DNA from 2 places in the Pantoea dispersa genome. Region 2 is predicted to be linked to the other one. Evidence: predicted binding sites of a transcription regulator. Region 2 holds the regulator's gene; the other holds the start of a gene.
What was found. Region 2 encodes PurR, which represses purine synthesis genes. Its sites were predicted from a motif close to CANGCAAACGTTTGCNTG; they were not measured.
Positions count from the first base shown of each region.

Region 1: the regulator PurR is predicted to act here: its motif matches at 4,506-4,523, upstream of K7H94_RS07435 (NCS2 family permease).

Region 1 is NZ_CP082346.1:1,624,950-1,632,785, forward strand. It holds gene K7H94_RS07410 (ABC transporter substrate-binding protein) at 1-916, shown strand, start outside; gene K7H94_RS07415 (D-lyxose/D-mannose isomerase) at 973-1,656, shown strand; gene K7H94_RS07420 (ketose 1,6-bisphosphate aldolase) at 1,669-2,529, shown strand; gene K7H94_RS07425 (carbohydrate kinase family protein) at 2,531-3,583, shown strand; gene K7H94_RS07430 (response regulator) at 3,520-4,266, opposite strand; gene K7H94_RS07435 (NCS2 family permease) at 4,721-6,019, shown strand; gene K7H94_RS07440 (hypothetical protein) at 6,280-6,654, shown strand; gene K7H94_RS07445 (AMP nucleosidase) at 6,701-7,836, opposite strand, start outside.
Region 2 is NZ_CP082346.1:2,232,827-2,240,662, reverse strand. It holds gene punC (purine nucleoside transporter PunC) at 186-1,388, opposite strand; gene punR (DNA-binding transcriptional activator PunR) at 1,498-2,409, shown strand; gene purR (HTH-type transcriptional repressor PurR) at 2,406-3,431, opposite strand; gene cydH (cytochrome bd-I oxidase subunit CydH) at 3,705-3,794, shown strand; gene K7H94_RS10325 (C40 family peptidase) at 3,851-4,642, opposite strand; gene K7H94_RS10320 (Grx4 family monothiol glutaredoxin) at 5,009-5,341, shown strand; gene rnt (ribonuclease T) at 5,395-6,063, opposite strand; gene gloA (lactoylglutathione lyase) at 6,172-6,579, opposite strand; gene nemA (alkene reductase) at 6,681-7,778, opposite strand; gene K7H94_RS10300 (TetR/AcrR family transcriptional regulator) at 7,828-7,836, opposite strand, start outside.

The DNA of each region.
Region 1 (7,836 bases), 610 kb from region 2:
CGGACTGCTGGCCGCGACGCTGTTCAGTGCGCCATTTGTGCAGGCCAAAGAACTGAAATCCATCGGCGTGACGGTGGGCGATCTGGCTAACCCGTTCTTCGTCCAGATCACCAAAGGGGCGGAGCTCAAGGCGCGTCAGCTGGCGGGCGATAAGGTCAACGTGACGCTGGTCTCCAGCGGCTATGATCTTGGCCAGCAGGTAGCGCAGATTGACAACTTCATTGCCGCTAAAGTGGACATGATCATCCTCAACGCTGCCGACTCCAAAGGCATCGCGCCGGCGGTGAAGCGTGCGCGTGATGCCGGCATCGTGGTAGTGGCGGTGGACGTGGCCGCGGACGGTGCCAATGCCACCATCACCTCTGACAACACCCAGGCCGGGGCCATGGCCTGTAAATACATCTCCGACCGCCTGAAAGCCAAAGGCAACGTGGTCATCATCAACGGACCACCGGTGTCAGCGGTGCAGAACCGCGTGGAAGGCTGCATGAATGAGCTGAAAACCCACCCGGATATCAAACTGCTCTCTTACAACCAGAACGCCAAAGGCAGTCGCGAAGGCGGACTGGAAGTGATGACCGGTCTGCTGTCGGCCAATCCGAAGATTGATGCCGTGTTCGCCATCAACGATCCTACCGCTATCGGTGCCGATCTGGCGGCGAAACAGGCGCAGCGTAGCGAATTCTTTATCGTCGGCGTCGATGGATCGCCAGACGGCGAAGAGGCGCTGAAGCGCAAAGGCTCGCTGTTTGTCGCGACACCAGCCCAGGATCCGCAGGTGATGGCGGCCAAAGCGGTTGAGATTGGCTATGACATCCTGCAGGGCAAGCCAGCGCCGGATAAGCCGGTGCTGATTCCGGTAACGCTGATCGATCGTAACAATGTCAGCAGCTACAAAGGCTGGACGGTGAAATAAGCCACACGGGCGTCGCGGTGCACATGCGCGCCGCGACGCCCGCCGGAGATGCAGCTATGCAACGTTCCGAAGTTAACGCGATTTTGCAACTGACCCGTGAATTCTTTCTGCGGCAGGATGTGCATCTGCCGCCGTGGGCCGATTACGGTCTCAGCCAGTGGCGTGCGCTGGACACCTCAGCCGCTGCCGAACTGCTGGCGCTGCACCTCGGCTGGGATGTCACCAGTTTTGGTGCCGATGATTTCAGCCAGACCGGCCTGACGCTGTTTACCCTGCGCAACGGTTCACGCGGCGGACAACCGTGGGGCAAACCGTATGCGGAGAAGATCATGCACGTGCGCGAAGGGCAGGTGACGCCGATGCATTATCATCCGCAAAAAATGGAAGACATTATCAACCGCGGCGGTGGCAACCTGATTGTCACGCTACACAATCGCGACGGCGATCGGCTGGCGGATTCGCCGGTACAGGTCACGCTGGATGGCATCCGCCAGACTCATGCCGCCGGCTCCCAGCTGCGGCTATCACCGGGCGAGAGCGTCACGTTACTGCCCGGTGTCTGGCACAGCTTCTGGGGCGAAACCGGCTACGGCGATGTGCTGGTGGGCGAAGTCTCCATGCCCAATGACGATGAGCACGACAACGTCTTTCTTACCCCGCTGGCGCGCTTTAATCCGATTGATGAGGATGAAGCGCCGCGCTGGCTGCTGTGTAACGAATATCACCGCTGGCTGGCATAACAGGAGTGTTCCATGGCACTGATCTCTCTGGCGCAGGGCCTCGCCCATGCGCAGCAGCACGGTTACGCGCTCGGCGCGTTCAACGTTCTCGACACCCACTTTCTGCGCGCGCTGTTCCATGCGGCGGAGCAGCAGCGTTCACCGTTTATCATCAACATTGCCGAGGTGCATTTTAAATACGTCAGCCTGGAACCGCTGATCGCCGCTATCCGTGCCGAAGCGGCGCTGCACGCCATCCCGGTGGTGCTCAACCTCGATCACGGCCTGCATTTTGATGCGGTGATGCAGGCGATTCGTCTCGGCTTCACCTCGGTAATGTTCGATGGTTCAACCCTGAGCTATGACGAGAACATTCGCCAGACGCGGGAAGTGGTGAAGATGTGCCACGCGCTGGGCATTTCGGTCGAGGCTGAGCTGGGCGCCGTGGGCGGCGATGAGGGTGGCGCGCTGTTTGGCGAAGCGGACAGTAATAAATTCACCGACCCGGCGCTGGCGGCGGAATTTGTCCAGGCAACCGGCATCGACTGCCTCGCAGTGGCCATCGGCAACGCGCACGGCAAATACAAAGGCGAGCCAAAGCTGGATTTTGACCGTCTGGCGGCGATTCGCGCAGCGGCCGGCATTCCGCTGGTACTGCACGGCGGTTCCGGCATCAGCGACGCCGATTTCCGTCGCGCCATCAGCCTCGGCATTCACAAAATCAACTTCTACACCGGGATGTCGCAGGCGGCGCTCGGGGCGATTGAAACGCAAATCACCCAGCGCGACGCGCGCTACGACTCTTTTGCCGAACTGTTAATGGCGGTTGAACGCGACATCGCCAGCGTTGTGGCCCAGCAGATGCAGGTGTTTGGCAGCGCCGGGAGGGCCTGACATGGCAGCACGCAACGGCATTCTGGCGGCGGGTAATATGCTGGTGGATCACGTGCAGCGCATCAGCCACTGGCCAGAACAGGGCTGGCTGGCCGAAATTAGCCACAGCGAGAAATGCAGCGGCGGGGCGGCGCTGAATGTGCTGTTTACCCTGGCGCGCATGCAGGTCGGTCTGCCGCTGGCCGCCGTGGGGATGCTGGGCGAGGACAGCGACGGCGATTACCTGCTGCAGCTGCTGGATGAACATCGTGTGGATCGTCAGCACGTGCAGCGCACCGGTGCGGCAGCCACGGCGATGACGCAGGTGATGACCGCGCCGGACGGTCAGCGTACCTTTTTTCACGCGCGCGGGGCCAATGCGCAGCTCGATGTGGCGCACTTCGCTCACCTCGCCACCGCGCACCGCATCTTCCACCTCGGCTATCTGCTGTTACTGGATAAGCTCGATCAGCCCGATGCGCAGTATGGTACCCGCAGCGCCCGGCTGCTGGCGGAGATGCAGCAGCGCGGCTATCTCACCTCGCTCGATCTGGTTTCGCGCGCCGGCGAGTATCAGGCGCTGGTGAAGCCGGCACTGCGCTGGCTCGATTATCTGGTGATTAACGAACTGGAAGCGCAGGCGCTCACCGGCATCGAGCTGCGCAGCAGTGGCACGCTGGCGTCACCGGCGGCGTTTGCTGCGGCGGCACGCTGGCTGCTGGCGCAGGGCGTGCGCCAGCGCGTGGTAATTCATGCACCGGAAGGCGCCTGGGGCCAGCAGTCAGCGGGCGACGGCCTGTGGCAGTCCGCCTGGTGCTTAGCGGCAGAGGAGATTGTCGGCAGCGTCGGGGCGGGCGATGCCTTCTGCGCCGGCGTGCTCTACGCCAGCCATCAAAACTACAACCTGCAGCAGACGTTAAAACTGGCCCATACCTGCGCCAGCTTTAATCTGCATGCGGCCAACGCGCTGGACGGCATCCGGCCACTGAGCGAGATGCAGCGCTGGATGAATCAGGCGATTTGCGTTTCGCGCGCCGCGGCGGACGGGCGCATCACATCGGCGGAAAAAACATAGCCCAGTCCGCGAATGGTGCGGATCAGGATCGGCTGATGCGGATTAGCCTCGATTTTGCGTCTGAGGCGCATGATCAACACATCAATGGTGCGATCGAACACGTCGAGGCTCTCGCTGTGGGTCAGCTCCAGCAGCTGGTCGCGCGTCAGGACCTTACGCGCGTGGCCGACCAGCGCGCGCAGCAGGCTGTATTCGCCCTGGGTGAGCGGTACGCTTTCACGCTGCGGATTGAACAGCTGACAACGCACATCATCCAGCCGCCAGCCATTAAACTGCCAGCCGTCATCAATCACCGTTTCCGGCTGCGCCAGTCGCCCGCAGCGGCGTAGCGCCGCACGGGCCCGCGCCACCACCACGCGGGGATTAAAGGGTTTGGCGATATAGTCGTCGGCGCCCATCTCCAGCCCAACCACCATATCGGCTTCCGATCCCATGCCGGTCAGCATGATCACCAGCAGCTCAGGGCGCTGACGCTGCATCTGCTGTAATACCAGCAGGCCGTTGGTATCGGGCAGCATCATATCCAGCATCACCAGGGAGATTTCCGGATGCTGCGCCAGCAGCGCCAGGGCGTCGCGCCCCTGATGACAGCTATAAACGGTAAACACATGTTCGCTCAGCACATCGTGCAGCAATTCGCAGATGGCACGATCATCATCAACGACCAGAATCGCGGGCTTCATTGCACTGCCTCTTTTGTTGCGAAAGGGTTAAACGCAGTGTAACCCGGCGTTTTTAAGCTGCTGAAACGCGCAGCAGAAACGTGAGCGCCATCGCCTGGCAGAGTGTGAAAGCGTGCGTTACCGCAATATTTCACCCCCGGCTGCGCACGGCGGGAAAACGTTTGCGCGCAGGTGGTGCAATGCACCATAATCGCGCCTCGTTCTGGTTCAGAATTTTCTTAGCCGCAACGGCACGCTAAAACGGAAACGATTGCGTCAGGGAGTGGCATAGCAATTGCTATGTGGACAGGGGATAGCACACGACGTTCTGCTGCCAGCGGTGGCAAAACGCCGGCATAAAAAAATAATTTTCCTCACTTTTTCCGCGTCAGCTTAGCCACCACGCGCGGAATAGCGGGAAAACGCCTTGGCAAGAGAGAGCAGGCCTGCGGGCCGTCTCCGCTGATGAGAGATGATGATGTTAGAAAAACTTTTTAAGTTAAAAGCACACCACACCACGGTGCGCACCGAAATCATTGCCGGTATTACGACCTTTCTGGCAATGGCCTACATCCTGTTTGTGAACCCCAGCATCCTCGGGGCGACCGGTATGGATAAAGGCTCGGTGTTTGTCGCCACTTGTCTGGCTGCAGCCATCGGTTCGATTCTGATGGGCCTGATCGCCAACTATCCGATCGCGCTGGCACCGGGCATGGGCCTGAACGCCTTCTTCACCTACACCGTGGTGCTGCATATGGGCTACACCTGGCAGATCGCGCTGGGTGCGGTGTTCCTCTCGGCGGTGATCTTCTTTGCACTGTCGATTTTTAAAATTCGCGAATGGATTATCGCCAGCATTCCGCTGCCGCTGCGTGCCGGGATTGCGGCAGGCATTGGTCTGTTCCTCGCACTGATTGCGCTGGAAGGAGCGGGCATCGTAGTGGATAACCCGGCTACGCTGGTCGGTCTGGGCGACCTCACCAAACCGGGTCCGCTGCTGGCGCTGCTTGGCTTCTTTATCATTGTGGTGCTGGAAGCGCGTCGCGTGACCGGAGCCGTACTGATCGGCATTCTGGTTGTTACCTTTATCTCGATGGGCATTGGCCTGACGCCGTTCGCGGGCGTGTTCTCTGCGCCGCCTTCGATTGCGCCGACCTTTATGCAGCTGGATATCGCCGGCGCGTTCAACGTTGGCCTGGTGAGCGTGATCTTTGCGTTCCTGTTTGTCGACGTGTTTGATAACACCGGCACGCTGCTGGGCGTGACGAAACGCGCCGGTCTGGCCGATGAGCAGGGCAACGTGCCGAAAATGGGCCGTGCGCTGATCGCCGATAGTGCCGCTGCGCTGTTCGGTTCACTGCTGGGTACCTCAACCACCACCAGCTATGTGGAGTCCGCTGCGGGCGTCAGCGCCGGCGGCCGTACCGGTCTGACGGCGATTGTGGTCGCCATTCTGTTCCTGCTCAGCCTGTTCTTCTCGCCACTGGCGGGTAGCGTGCCGGTCTACGCCACGGCGCCAGCGCTGCTGTTCGTTGCGGTGCTGATGGCTTCCGGTCTGGCAGAAATTGACTGGAAAGATGTCACCACGGCGGCACCGGTCACCGTGACCGCGCTGACCATGCCGCTGACTTACTCGATCGCCAACGGTATCGCCTTTGGTTTTATTACCTGGACGGTGGTGAAACTGCTGAGTGGCCGCACCAAAGAGGTCAATGCGGCGCTGGTGATTCTGTCGATTCTGTTTGTGATTAAACTCGGCTGGCTGAGTGCCTGATGCTGTGTAACGGAAGCCCGCCCGGGCTTCCGTGTAAGTTGTTACATTCGCGCAATCATTGTTTGCGTGATGTCTCGCAATTCCTGCCCGTCGCCACTTTTCTCTTTCAGGCCTGTTGTTTACTGTCTTTCCGTAAATTCTGCCATGCGCAAATTTTTTGCCTGCAGTGGCGGGATCGTGGAATGTTTAATCGCTGCCGCTCTGCTTAAATAGCGTTGGAGTGAGGCGATGACACAAGGTTGCTGAAGAAGGACAAGATAATGGATTATCCCGTTTGCACGCTGCCGCATCGGTTGCCGCCTCGCCTTCTGGCGTTAAGAAATCAGGGAGCACCGCTAATGGTACGATTAACCCAACACGTGGAACAGCTGGCGAATACCACCCAGCTATTACAGCAGGATGTCGCGGTCCTGACCGCGCGTTTTGAAAACCTTGCCACCAGAGCGGACGTGGAACGCGTGCGTACCGAACAGGGACTGATATGCAATCAACTGATGAATGAGATCGGTCAGGTGGAGAAGCGCATCGATAAAAAGTTCGAACGGTTAAATGACAGACTGATCTGGACCCTCATGTTGCCGGCTATCCTCGCCGTACTGGCATGGTTGGTAAAAGTGGCGGTGCTGAAAATTTAAGGTTGCCAGCAGAAATCCGGCCCGTCCATGGGCCGGAACAGCGGATTTAGCGGAAGGGCGGTTCGTTGAAGGTACGTAGTTTCCTGGAGTGCAGTTTGTCACCCTCGGCGCGCAGCAGCTCAACCGCGCAGATGCCAATCTGCAGATGTTCCGAGATCGCGCCCTCATAGAAACGGTTGGCCTGGCCGGGCAGCTTGATCTCACCGTGCAGCGGTTTATCCGAGACGCACAGCAGGGTGCCGTACGGTACGCGGAAACGATAGCCCTGTGCGGCAATGGTGGCGCTCTCCATATCCACCGCCACCGCGCGGCTCAGGTTGAAGCGTAACGCAGATGCGGAGTAGCGCAGCTCCCAGTTGCGGTCGTCTGTGGTGACGACCGTACCGGTACGCAGGCGCTGCTTCACCTCTTCGCCGGGCATACCGCTGACCGCTTTGGTGGCGTCGTACAGGGCACGCTGCACCTCCGCGATGCTCGGGATCGGGATATCCGGTGGTAATACGCTGTCCAGCACGTGGTCGTCACGCAGATAGGCGTGCGCCAGCACGTAATCGCCGATGCTCTGGCTTTCACGCAGGCCACCGCAGTGACCAATCATCAGCCACGCATGTGGGCGCACCACCGCGAGGTGGTCGCAGATGGTTTTGGCGTTCGACGGACCGACGCCAATATTCACCAGCGTGATGCCGCGACGATTGGGCGAGGTTAAATGCCAGGCGGGCATCTGATGCTTCTTCCACGCCAGATCCGACATCATCGCCGTTGGGTCCTGCGTTTCCGCCGTGATCACCACATCGCCGGCGCAGGCGAGACTGTCGTACGGCGTGCTGGGATCCTGCACCTGCTCAATCGCCCAGCGCACGAACTCATCGACGTAGCGCGTGTAGTTGGTGAACAGCACAAACGGCTGGAAGTGTTCTACCGCAGTGCCGGTGTAGTGACGCAGGCGCGCCAGGGAGAAATCGGTGCGCAGCGCGTCGAAATGCGACAGCGGGAACAGCGCGTCGGCGTTGAACAGGCCATCAGCGGTTTCATCGCCAATCTGCGACAGCTCGGTCGTCGGGAAATGGCGCGCAATACTGGCGCTCATGGAGCGGTCCAGCGACAGGTCGGAGCCATCAATCACATAGGGATAAGGGATTTCCTGCTGTGACGGGCCCACCTCAATCAGCACGTCGTACT
Region 2 (7,836 bases):
AATAGAAATGTCTGCCACAACTCCGGAGGTGAATATCGTGCAGACGCCATCCCAGCGACAGTGTCGCTAAAAAATACGCTCATTATGTTATTGATTTGTTGCAGAAATGCTGACCTACTGAGTATATGCTCACGCAGGTCAGTATTCAATGGCTTATCGTTAGTTTGCTAACGATAATCGTTGCCTTAGCAATTATCTTCGCAGGGACGGGAAGCGTGAGCAATATCACTTTGTGCGCTGGCGCTGCGCTGCCACAGGAAACCGGCCCACGCGAGGATCACTGTCGCCACCATGACCAGCGTGGTATGTAACAGCGCCTGCTGCAGACCGGCGGATACAATAAGGCTGGCGAGGAAGCATAAGCCCAGCTGCAGCAGATTCTGCAGGCCGGCCGCTTTGCCGGTGGCCTGCGGGAACGGGGCGAGGGCGGTGGACACCACAATCGGGTAAATCGCGCCATTGGCCAGCGCCATGCCGCAGAACGGCAGCAGCAGAGCCACCAGCGGCGGCGTAGTCATCAGCGCCACCGCAAACAGGCCCAGAATGCTCAGGCTGTAAATCATCAGCAACCACGGCAGCAGCTGCGCACCCTGAAAGCGATTCAGCAGTGCGCGACAGCCAAATCCGCCCAGCAGGAAGGCGATGGTCTGCGGAATATAGCTCAGGCCAATGTCCGCCGGGCTCAGACCCGCGGCGGCGAGGATAAACGGCGAGCCGGTCAGCCAGGCGAAGAAACTGGCGGAGCAGGCGGCATAAATCAGTACGTTACCGCTGTAAACACGCGTCGCCAGCAGCGTCAGCCAGCCCGGCTGTGGCGCGCTGTCGTGGCGCGCACGCGGCGCGCTGGTCAGCTTCAGCGTGCCGAACAGCAGCACCAGCGTCACCAGCGTGAGCGCGAGGAAGATGGCGCGCCAGTGAAAATGGGCCATCAGCCAGGCACCGAGCAGCGGTGCCAGCGCCGGCGACAGCGCCACCAGCGGCATAATCGTGGCAAACACTTTGTTGGCTTTGGCCTGCGGATAGCGATCAACCACCAGCGCCTGCCAGCTCACCGCTGCGGCGCACACGCCTACCGCCTGCACAAAGCGCAGCGCCAGCATCAGCCAGACGTTAGTCACCCACAGCATGGCGAGACAGCTCAGCGCAAACACGCTCAGGCCAGCCAGTAAAATCGGCTTGCGGCCGAAGCGGTCCGACAGCACGCCCCACAGCACCTGCGCACAGGCAAAGCCGCCCAGAAACAGGCTCAGGCTGGCGCTGATGGTGCCCGGTGCGGAAGCAAAGTCGCGCTGCATGGCGCCGAAGGCGGGTAAATACATATCGGTGGCCAGAAAGCCGAGCATGCTCAGCACGGCAAGGTAAGGCAGAAATCCTTTGGATGACAGCATGGTTTTTCTCATTCGGCAGGTTGAACGGCGGGGAGTGTAAAAGGGTGCAGCGGGCTTTGTGAAACGCTAATATTTGCAGGGTGCTGTTAAAATTTTTGATGGGAAAACTATGTGGTCGGAATATGCACTTGAGGTGGTGGACGCGGTAGCGCGCACCGGCAGTTTTAGCGCGGCGGCGCAGGAGTTGCACCGCGTGCCCTCTGCCATCAGCTATACCGTGCGCCAGCTGGAAGGCTGGCTGGCGGTACCGCTGTTTGAGCGGCAGCATCGCGAAGTGGTGCTGACGGCAGCAGGCGAGCATTTTGTGCGTGAAGGGCGTTCTGTTATCAAAAAAATGCTGGCCACGCGCCGTCAGTGTCAGCAGCTGGCCAACGGCTGGCGCGGTCAGCTCAGTATCGCGGTAGATTGCATCGTCAAACCGCAGCGCACCCGCCAGCTGGTAAAGGATTTTTACCGTCATTTCCCCGATATGGAGCTGATCATCAGCTACGAAGTATTTAACGGCGTGTGGGACGCACTGGCTGATGGTCGTGTCGATGTGGCGATTGGTGCCACCCAGGCTATTCCGGTCGGCGGCCGCTTCGCCTTTCAGGATATGGGCGCGCTCAACTGGCGCTGCGTGGTGAGTCCGCAGCATGCGCTGGCTCACAGTCCGCAGCTGGACGACGAAACCCTGCGCGCCTGGCCGTCGCTGGTGCTGGAAGATACGTCGCGCGCGCTGCCGCGCCGCATGACGTGGACGCTGGATAACCAGCGGCGGCTGGTGGTGCCGGAGTGGGAAACCGGGCTGGATTGCCTGCAGGCCGGATTGTGCGTGGGCATGGTGCCGGGCCACCTGGCGCGCCCGCTGCTGGACAGCGGCGCGCTGGTGGAGCTGGCGTTGCCGCAGCCGTTTCCGGACAGCCCGTGTTGCGTCAGCTGGTCTGAGCAGCGCGCGTCACCGGCGCTGGCGTGGTTGCTGGAATATCTGGGCGATGCGGAGACGCTGAACCACGAGTGGCTCAGCGAGAAGGCGGCTTAACGGCGGTAATCGCGGAACGGGCCATCGGCCACGGAGCGGCGCTCAATCAGCGTGGGCTGCACTTCAATGGTCTGCGGTTCTTCGCGTTTGCTGGTGATGCGGTCCAGCAGCATCTCCAGTGCCTTTTCCCCCAGCTGGGCTTTCGGCTGGTGCACGGTTGTCAGCGCCGGGGTGAAGTAGCGCGCGTTGCGCACATTGTCATAGCCAATTACCGAAATATCCTGCGGCACGCGCAGTCCCATCTCGTCGGCCGCGCAAATCGCGCCCATCGCCATGATATCGCCGCCGCAGAATACCGCCGTCGGGCGCTGTTTCTGGTTCAGGATCTGCTGCATTGCCTGATAACCTGACTCCGGTTCGAAGTCACCCTGCACAATCCACTCGGGACGGACGCTGATGCCCGCTTCCTGCATCGCCTGCAGAAAACCCGCATGACGACCGCCACCGGTGTTGCGCTCCATCTGGCCAGGGATAGCACCGATATCGCGATGGCCGCGCTCAATCAGGTATCGCCCGGCGAGGTAACCGCCGTGGAACGCATTGTCCTGCACGGTATCGGTAAAGTCTCCGCGCGATTCGCCCCAGTCCATGACCACCATCGGGATATTGCGGTTCTCTTCCAGCATCTGCAGCAGATCGTCGGGATATTCGGAGCACATGACCAGCAGGCCATCGACGCGCTTTTGCGCCATCATTGACAAATAGGCACGCTGTTTTTGCAGATCGTTATGCGCGTTGCCGAGAATCAGCGTGTAACCACGCTCAAAGCAGTGATTCTCCACGGCTTCAATAATTTCGGCGAAGTAGGGCGCTTCGCTGGAGGTCGCCAGCAGGCCCAGCGTCTTGGTGTGATTCACCTTTAGGCTGCGGGCCACCGCGCTCGGTGAATAGTGCAGCGCTTTAATCGCTTCCCATACGGCGTTACGCGTCTCTTCCGCGACGAAACGCGTTTTGTTGATGACATGCGAAACCGTGGTGGTTGAGACCCCGGCGCGTTTCGCCACATCTTTAATGGTTGCCATGAAAATGGTACTCCTGGGCTTATCGCAACTTACTGATAAGTATATTGTTAAACGTTTGCGTCTGCTAATGGTTTTGCGCCCTGAATATCAGGGCTAATCTGCTTAATCGGGCAGGGAAACATCCTTCAGCAGGCTGTCAATGCAGCATGCGCTAAATCTGTTGCGCAACGAAAGGCGGCGATTCTAGCAAGCCGGGGCGGATAACACGAGATTTTTGCCCATCACTGTGCGAAAATTATTTAACCATGCAAACTGTGTGACTAAGGAGTTGTGATGAGTACCGATTTAAAACTGGCATTGACCACCACCGCCGCTGCTCTGCTGATGATTATTGCCTTTAGCTTTACCGCCATTCTGCATTAATAAAAAAGCCGGTGCTGCTGAACAGCCACCGGCTTTTTTGTTGCGCAACACTGAGATTAGCGCACGGTTTTCGGCGTCATCATACGGCGTGCGCCAACGTAATGCTTCTGCCAGTAATCCTCGCCCAGCGCGCTAATCTGGATATCCTTCCCGGTGCGCGGAGACTGAATGAATTTACCATTGCCCAGATAAACCCCGACATGGTCGGCGGTGCCGCGGTTGTTGATGCGGAAGAACACCAGATCGCCTTTCTCCAGCATCTCGCGCTTGATCGGCGCGGCGTCGCGCAGGTGATACATCTCATTAGCGGTACGGGGAAATTTAAACTTCACCAGATCTTTGTAGGCGTACCACACTAAACCACTGCAGTCGAAACCGGTGTGCGGTGAGGTGCCTCCCCACTGATACGGTTTACCCAGCTGGCCCATCAGTTTCGTCATCGCGGTTTCACGTGCTTTTTGATAGCGCAGGCGGTGGGCTTTGCTCATTTTAATGCCGCTCAGCTGCTGCACTTCATCATCAACGGCAACGTCACGCGATTTTTTCGCCAGCCGCTGATGACCATATTTTTTCGCACTGAGCTTAAGTGAGGATTTGCGCTGGGTGGTGTGCTGAAGTACCGTTTCGCTTTTCTGCTGTTTTTTCAGCCTGAACTTCTGTACCGACGTCAGGCGTGACTTTTTGCTGGTGGTTTTCACCGGGCGTCGTTTGCGACGCTCATCTTCACGCGCGTTCTTTTTCTCCGCTTTCTGCAAACTGGCATTAACCGGCGCATGCGGAGAAGCCGCCGCCACATTAAAGAACAGTTGGGCAAAAGCCAGTATGAAAAGCGTAATCAGTAAACGCATAGTCCGGTTACAGGTTAAGCCGTCGGCAGGAAGCCAGACCGCGGTAAAGTTAGAAAAATCTGATCGACGATCAGCACCGGGGCAATTCTAATCCACTTTTTTTGCAAAAGGTAAGGTCTTTTTCCATTAATCTGTCACGGTACTGAAAGTGGGGCAAAAATGAGCGATTTCAGCTGTTTAACCCAGCGGAATTATTGCTAATTATTAATTGATTAATGCTTATTGATGATATGAAAATGTTATTCGTGGCGCGCGAACTTAACAAACATGGCGATATGCGCCGGCTAAGGCAAAATCCCGTTTTCAGTCGCGGGGCGAAGTCGCTACAATAAACAAACACGAAGTGAAGGATTAAGGAAGGCAAAAATGAGTACTGTTGAAAAAATTCAGCGCCAGATCGCAGAAAACCCGATCCTGCTGTACATGAAAGGTTCGCCGAAACTGCCAAGCTGCGGTTTCTCTGCGCAGGCGGTACAGGCGCTGTCTGCCTGTGGGGAGCGCTTTGCGTACGTAGACATTCTGCAAAATCCGGATATCCGCGCTGAGTTACCTAAATACGCCAACTGGCCAACTTTCCCGCAGCTGTGGGTGGATGGCGAGCTGGTCGGCGGCTGTGACATCATCGTTGAGATGTTCCAGCGCGGCGAACTGCAACCGCTGATCAAAGAGACCGCTGAGAAGCACAAAGAAGCAGAATAAGAAAAAGGCCGACAGCAGTGTCGGCCTTTTTTTTGGCTGCGGTCTGACGGGCCTCAGGCTGAGGCATCGTCTTCGGCCGGCTCTTCACTCACCGCCAGCGGCCAGCCGCCGAGGCGTTTCCAGCGATTCACCAGTTCGCAAAACAGCGTGGCGGTCTGTTCGGTATCGTACAGTGCCGAGTGCGCCTGAGTGCTGTCAAAATCTATTCCCGCCGCTTTACAGGCCTTCGCCAGCACCGTTTGTCCCAGCACCAGCCCGCTCAGCGCGGCGGTGTCAAAGGTGGCGAACGGGTGGAACGGGTTACGCTTCATGCCGGTGCGCTCTGCTGCCGCCATCAGAAAATTATGATCAAAGGTGGCATTGTGCGCCACGATAATCGCCCGGTTACAGCCACTGTCTTTGGTACCTTTGCGCACCATTTTGAAAATGGCGTGCAGCGCCTCATATTCACTCACCGCGCCGCGCAGCGGATTGCTGGGGTCGATGCCGGTAAACGCCAGCGCTTCGGGATTGAGAATCGCCCCTTCGAACGGCTCCACGTGGAAATGCAGGGTTTCATCGCGGTGCAGCCAGCCATCCTCATCCATTTTTAACGTGGTGGCGGCGATTTCCAGCAGCGCATCGGTTTGCGCATTAAAACCGGCGGTTTCAACGTCAATCACCACAGGATAAAAACCACGGAAGCGTTGATGGAGAGCGTTTAAGGCGTTCGATTCAGACATCAGGATCTCATTGCAGGAAATGGGGCAGCGCGCATTATGGCAAAAATCGGCGCAGGGTGCAGCAGGAGAGGGAAGTCAGCCCGCAAATTAGCAGGCTGACTAACGGCATTAGTTGCCGAGGCCGTGACCGGCGTGTTTGTTTTCGATCAGCTCGATTTTGTAGCCGTCCGGATCTTCCACGAAAGCGATGATGGTGCTGCCGCCTTTGACCGGGCCGGCTTCACGCGTGACGTTACCGCCCGCCTGACGGATGCGGTCGCAGGTCGCCGCGACATCATCCACGCCCAGCGCGATGTGGCCGTAGGCATTGCCGAGGTCGTATTTATCCACGCCCCAGTTGTAGGTCAGCTCAATGACCGCACCTTCGCTCTCTTCGGTGTAACCCACGAAAGCCAGGGTGTATTTGTATTCGGTGTTTTCGCTCTGACGCAGCACGCGCATGCCCAGCACGCGGGTGTAAAAATCGATGGAGCGCTGCAGATCGCCAACGCGTAACATAGTGTGAAGTAAACGCATAACATCCTCTTTTTAAAAGTCATCAGGGAACCCGCTTAGTATAGCGAGGGAATGCCCTGAAGAAAGCACGCGACCGCACATCCGCTGCGGCCGCGTTTGACTTACAGTGTCGGGTAGTCGGTGTAACCTTCCGCGCCGCCGCCGTAGAAGCTCTCCGGACGCTGCGAGTTAAGCGGTGCATCCTGCTGCAGGCGCGCTACCAGGTCCGGGTTGGCGATGAAGTCACGGCCAAAGGCCACCGCGTCAATCAGGCCACGCGCAATCAGATCGTCCGCTTTTTCCACGGTGTAGGCACCGGCACCGATAATCACGCCCGGGAAGGCGGCACGCACTTTCTGGCGGAACTCATCGGTGTAAGGCTTACCGCCCGCCCAGTCTGGCTCAGACAGGTGCAGGTAGGCGAGGCCGCGCTTGCCCAGTTCGCTGATATACCACAGTGCCGCTTCTTCTTCATCCGGACCGTTTTCCAGATTCTGGAAGGCGCCGATTGGCGAGATGCGGATACCGATGCGATCGGCTGACCAGTTAGCAATTGCCGCATCGACCACTTCCAGCGCGAAACGGCCGCGCTTCTCAATCGAACCGCCGTATTCATCGGTACGCTGGTTAGAACCCGGTGCGAGGAACTGATGCATCAGATAGCCGTGCGCAGAGTGCAGTTCCAGCAGATCAAAATCTGCTTCACGCGCATTGGCTGCCGCCTGACCGAAGTCTTTAACGATCTGCTGAATTTCTGCCACGCTCAGTTCACGCGGCATGGAGGTATCTTCGCGATACACGCTGCCGTCGGCGGCGCGCAGCGAGGTGCGGGTGCCAGCGGCGATCGCGGACGGTGCGACCGGCGCTTTGCCATCCGGCTGCACGCTATTATGCGAGATGCGGCCGGTGTGCCACAGCTGAACGGCGCTATGACCGTGCGCGGCGTGAATGCCTTCGTTAATCATTTTCCACGCAGCAATCTGCTCCGCGGTGTGCAAACCCGGCGCACCAGCGTAGCCTTTCGCCTGGAACGAAACCTGGGTGGCTTCGGTAATGATCAGACCGGCGCTGGCGCGCTGCTGATAATACTCCGCCATCAGCGGGGTAGGAATATCGCCCGGTTCAATGCTGCGCAGACGCGTCAGCGGCGCCATAAAGACACGGTTAGGTACGGTAATCGCGCCCACTTTCAGCGGGGTGAACAGCTGTTTACTCGCCATGATGACTCCTGTAATAGACCGGTCGTCTAGAAATTGCCGTTTTTAAAAATCAGCGGTG